2 regions of the Aureimonas sp. AU20 genome follow, and region 2 is predicted to be linked to the other one. Evidence: predicted binding sites of a transcription regulator. Region 2 holds the regulator's gene; the other holds the start of a gene.
What was found. The regulator PhoB, encoded in region 2, activates phosphate uptake and scavenging genes when phosphate is short. The targets are predictions, from matches to a motif close to TGTCATNNANCTGTCAT.
Positions count from the first base shown of each region.

Region 1: the regulator PhoB is predicted to act here: its motif matches at 1,207-1,223, upstream of M673_RS05610 (Orn/Lys/Arg decarboxylase N-terminal domain-containing protein).

Region 1 is NZ_CP006367.1:1,247,347-1,249,801, forward strand. Features, by position in the region: gene M673_RS05610 (Orn/Lys/Arg decarboxylase N-terminal domain-containing protein) at 1-1,164, opposite strand, end outside; gene M673_RS05615 (aspartyl/asparaginyl beta-hydroxylase domain-containing protein) at 1,382-2,221, opposite strand; gene M673_RS05620 (GntR family transcriptional regulator) at 2,371-2,455, opposite strand, start outside.
Region 2 is NZ_CP006367.1:3,411,844-3,414,298, reverse strand. Features, by position in the region: gene phoU (phosphate signaling complex protein PhoU) at 1-658, shown strand, start outside; gene phoB (phosphate regulon transcriptional regulator PhoB) at 664-1,395, shown strand; gene M673_RS15555 (DUF3297 family protein) at 1,478-1,735, opposite strand; gene M673_RS25160 (GcrA family cell cycle regulator) at 2,031-2,455, opposite strand, start outside.

The DNA of each region.
Region 1 (2,455 bases), 1.6 Mb from region 2:
CGTGGCGATGATGCCCGGCGCATCGGGACCGAGATCGGCCAGGCCCATGGCGAAGCGACCCGCATAGAGCGGGTGGAACTTCATGAAGCCCGCCCAGGCCTCGTCGAAGAGGATGTATTCGCACAGATGCCCGATCCGCTTCAGGATCATCTCGGCATTGTGGATCGTGCCGTCATAGGTGCACTGCTCCACCACGGCGACGCGGAAGGGGCGGGGCTTCTTCCAGGCCTCGGGGTCCTTCACCAACGGATGGGTGCGGATGCGCTCGCGCAGCGCCGCCTCGTCCAGCGAGGCGAAGTCCATCGGGCCGATCAGCCCGTAGGAATTGCGGGCCGTCGGCACATAGACCGGGATGCCGCCCGAGATCAACAATGCGCCGTGATGGGCGGCCTTGTGGTTGTTGCGGTCGAACAGGACGAGGTCGCCGTCCGTCACTAGGGCGGCCAGCGCCACCTTGTTGGAGGTGGAGGTGCCGTTGAGGACGAAATAGGTCTTCTCGGCGCCGAAGATCTTCGCCGCTTCCTTTTGCGCGGCGAGCGCCGGCCCTTCGTGGGTCAGGAGATCGCCGAGATCCAGCACCGAATTGTCGAGATCGTCGCGGAATACCGCCTCGCCCAGATGCTCCATGAACACCCGGCCGATCGGCGAGCGGCTGTAGAAGACGCCGCCATTGTGACCCGGGCAGGTCCAGAGCTGGTTGCCCTCCTCGGCATAGTCCACCAGCGCGCCGAAGAAGGGTGTCTTCAGCGTCTCGGCATATTGCTTGAGGCGGCTGATGAGATTCTTGGCGATGAAGGCCGGCGTTTCCTCCGACAGGAAGACATAACCGTCGATGAAGTCGAGCACCTCGACCGGCACGTCCTCGAAGCGCTTGCGGCGGATGAGAAGGATGATCGGGAAGTCGAGCCCGCGCCGGCGCATCAGGTTGATGAGCGCGGCGGTCTTGCCCTCCAGCCCCTTCTTGCCCCAGTCCACCATCATGCAGCCGATGGCCGCGTCCGTCTGCACGGAGATGGCGGCGTCCTCCAGCGTGCGGGCGCGCACGACCTCGAAACCGGACTTTTCGATCTCGTCGACGATCTGGTTGTACCGGGCGCCTTCCAGGTCGTCGGCGTCGAAGGAAGGCGTGGCGAAGAGGAAGGTAAAGCGTCTGAAATAGTCCATGAGGCACCCGGTTCGTCGTGGCGCGGACTGTCGGTGCGTTTCATGACAGGACCAAGACAGTCCGCCATTTCAGCCGCCAAGCGCCCGACAGGGCCGATGAGAAAAAGGAAAAGGGGAGAAGGGCGGGACGCCCGGCGGGGCGACGCGCGCCCGAAAACGAGACGGACCCGGCGCGCCGCTAGGCGCGCGGGTCCGCTCGCAAGAAGGGTTCGGGCAATCAGCCCTTGGTGGTCTGCGCGGGGGCGGCGGGCCGGTTCCCGATCATGCGCCAGTTCTTGTAGAACAGCGACTTCATCTGGTCGGCGATCATCGACACGCCCGAAAGGAGCGCACCGAGGAAACCCGGCACCGGGGTCGGCCGGATCACGTCCATGAAGACATTGTAGCGCCGCGCGTCCACCTCGTTCACCGAGCGATGAAACAGCGTGTCGTCGAAAATGTAGAGCGGGTTGTCGCGCCAGAGATGGCGCGCGCCGTTGCACTCGATGAAGACGCGGTCGCTGTCGGCCGGCTTGAGGTTGAGCAGCACGCGCAACGTCAGGCGCAGCGGGCCGTAATGCCAGGTGGTGGATTCCTTGCCGGAGAAGACCGAAACCGCGATCGTCTTGACGTATTTGAACTCGCGGTTGAACTCCGGCACCGTGTCGATATTCGGCTTACCGTACCAGCGATAGACATACATGCCCCGCCGCCCGTCATGGAACTTGGCGTCGATCTCGCTCGTGATCTCGTCACGCCGGCTGCGGAACGTGTCCAGCACGGTCTCGATCTCGGCGCGCCATTCCGGCGGGAAGTCGTCCAAGGTGTAGACGCCCGGGTTGCGGCGACTGAGAAGATCCACGAACAGGTTGAAGGGCGAGAGCAGCCAGGTGAGAATGCCGTTGCCCATGAAGTAGCGACTGACGAGGAGGCGGTTCTTGCCCTTGTTGCGCGATACGTCGATCGCGCCGCAGACGAGCCAGAACGCCGTCAGGATGGGCACGAACCACAGAAGCAGCGCCAGAACGGGAATCGCGATGGCGGCGCGGCGAAGCGCCTTCTTCTGGCCCTTGGTCATGGAATGGGTCCGCCTGCTATCCGAATCGGTTCGGCATAACGCACATTTGATTGTGGCGCGCGCAAGAGCTCCCTGTCGCGGCTCCGCAATTTTTTCGCCGGCGTGGCGGGCAGGTCGCCGCGGATGCCGGAGAGGGCCTCGCAAGCCCGCTAGCGCACGGCTTTCAAGACATCCGCCAGCCCGAGAGTGGGGGCGGCGGGGCGCGTCAGGTCGAGACTGTTGCCGAGCAGTTCG
Region 2 (2,455 bases):
AATGGGCGGCCAGGCCGAGCGCATGGTCGAGCAGGCGGTCTCCGCCCTGATCCGCTCCGATTGGGGTCTGGCGCAGTCCGTCGTTGCCGACGACATCCTTCTCGACACGCTGCAGCGCGAAGTGGACGAACGCGCGGTCCTCACGATCGGCAAGCGCCAGCCGATGGCGCACGACCTGCGCGAGATCGTCGGCGCCATCCGCATCTCCAACGATCTCGAGCGCATCGGCGATCTCGGCAAGAACATCGCCAAGCGCGTGATCGCGGTGACCGACCACAAGCAGCCGGTGCAGCTGGTGCGCGGCATCGAGCACATGTCGGAACTGGCGCTGGGCCAGCTGAAGAACGTGCTCGACGTCTATGCCACGCGCGACGACGTGCGGGCACTGGAAATCCGCGCCCAGGACGCCGAGATCGACGCGCTCTACACCTCGCTCTTCCGCGAACTCCTGACCTACATGATGGAAGATCCGCGCAACATCACGGCCTGCACGCATCTTCTCTTCTCGGCCAAGAACATCGAGCGCATCGGCGACCACGCGACCAACATCGCCGAGACGGTCTACTACATCAAGACCGGCAAACAGATGGAGGTCGAGCGGCCCAAGAGCGACTCGACGCCCTCGATCGCCTCGCCCTCTTCCGGCCTGAACGGGTAAGTCGCATGGGCGCCCGGATCACCGTCGTCGAGGACGAGGAGGCGCTGGGCGTCCTCCTTCGCTACAATCTTGAGGCCGAGGGTTACGACGTCGACGTGATCGCGCGTGGCGACGAGGCCGACCTGCGGCTGAAAGAGGGCGTGCCCGACCTTCTTCTGCTGGACTGGATGCTGCCCGGCCTGTCCGGCGTCGAGCTTTGCCGGCGCCTGCGCACGCGGCCCGAGACCGAACGCCTGCCGATCATCATGCTGACGGCGCGCGGCGAGGAAAGCGAGCGGGTGCGCGGCCTTTCGGTCGGGGCGGACGACTATGTCGTGAAGCCCTTCTCGACTCCCGAGCTCATGGCCCGCGTGCGCGCCATGCTGCGTCGGGTGAAGCCCGAGCGCATCTCCAGCCAGCTCGTGGCGGGCGATCTCGACCTCGACCGCGAGACGCATCGCGTGCGCCGCGCCGGCCGCGAGGTCAAGCTCGGACCCACCGAGTTCCGCCTCCTGGAGTTCCTCATGCAGTCGCCCGGCCGCGTCTTCTCGCGCGAGCAACTGTTGGACGGCGTCTGGGGTCGCGACATCTATGTCGACGAGCGCACCGTGGACGTCCATGTCGGGCGTCTGCGCAAGGCCATCAACCGGGGCCGCCAGCGCGACCCGATCCGCACCGTGCGCGGGGCGGGCTATTCGCTGGACGAGAACTTCACCGCCGCCGCGCGGCCCGTGCAGCAACGGGCCGAGGCGAGCTGAGGCTCAGCCGTCCTTCCAAAACGAAAACGCCGCGAGAGCCAAACGGCTGCTCGCGGCGTTTTCGTTTGGCGGACGAGGGCGATCAGCCCTCGGCGCTCTCGTCCTTCAGATAGGGCTCGACCGTGCCCTTCAGCTTCATCAAGAGCGGCTTGCCCTGGCGGTCCTTGGCCTTGCCGGCGGCCACGCGCACCCAGCCTTCGCTGACGCAATATTCCTCGACATTGGTCTTCTCGTTACCGTTGAAGCGGATGCCGATGCCGCGCGCCAGCAGCGCCTCGTCATGGAACGGGCTGTCCGGGTCGATCGCCAGACGGTCGGGAAGGGCGGGGGTATCGGTCATGTCATAGCCTTTTCGAAAGGGGCCTCGCGCGCCGGCCGGACCGGCGCCCAGATCAGAAAGCGTCTTCCGCTCGCATGGCCTGCCTCATAACGCAGGACAGGCGCGAGCGGGAGACGCTTTCTGGCAGGAAGGCCGGGGGAGCGGCCGGCGCAAAGAAAAGCCCGGCGCGAAGGCCGGGCTCTAAACCGCGATGGATGGAAAGCGCCTGAAGCATTCCGGCTTGCCGGAACGCTGCAAGGTCCACGATTTCGTCTCATGTCTCGGAAAAGCGTTTCCGCCTTGCCGGGGAACGCCCTTAGCGAACGCGGCGGCGCTCCGACATCGGCTGGAAGGCGATGCGCGCGTGGTGCTTGCAATAGGGCGAGGAGTCCTGGGAATGGTTTCCGCAGAAGCGGAAGTCCGGGCTCAGCGGGTCGCCCAGCGGCCATTTGCAGGTGCGGTCGGAAAGCTGCACCAGCGTCAGGTTGCGCGACATGGGCACGACCTCGCCGCCTTCGGAATGACCGAACGGCTGGGCCTCCTCGAAGGCGCCGGCGTCCGGGTCCATCTTAAGGGCCGTGGCGCCCACCGAATGGATCATCGGCTGGCGGAGCGGCATGGGCGCGCGCGGCGGGGCGGAAGTGGGCATGGAGGGCGTCAGGATGCGCGGCGCGGCGCTCGGCGTCGGCATGGGGGCCGAGGTGGGCGTTGCCACCGGAGCCGCGACGGGCGCAGGCGCGA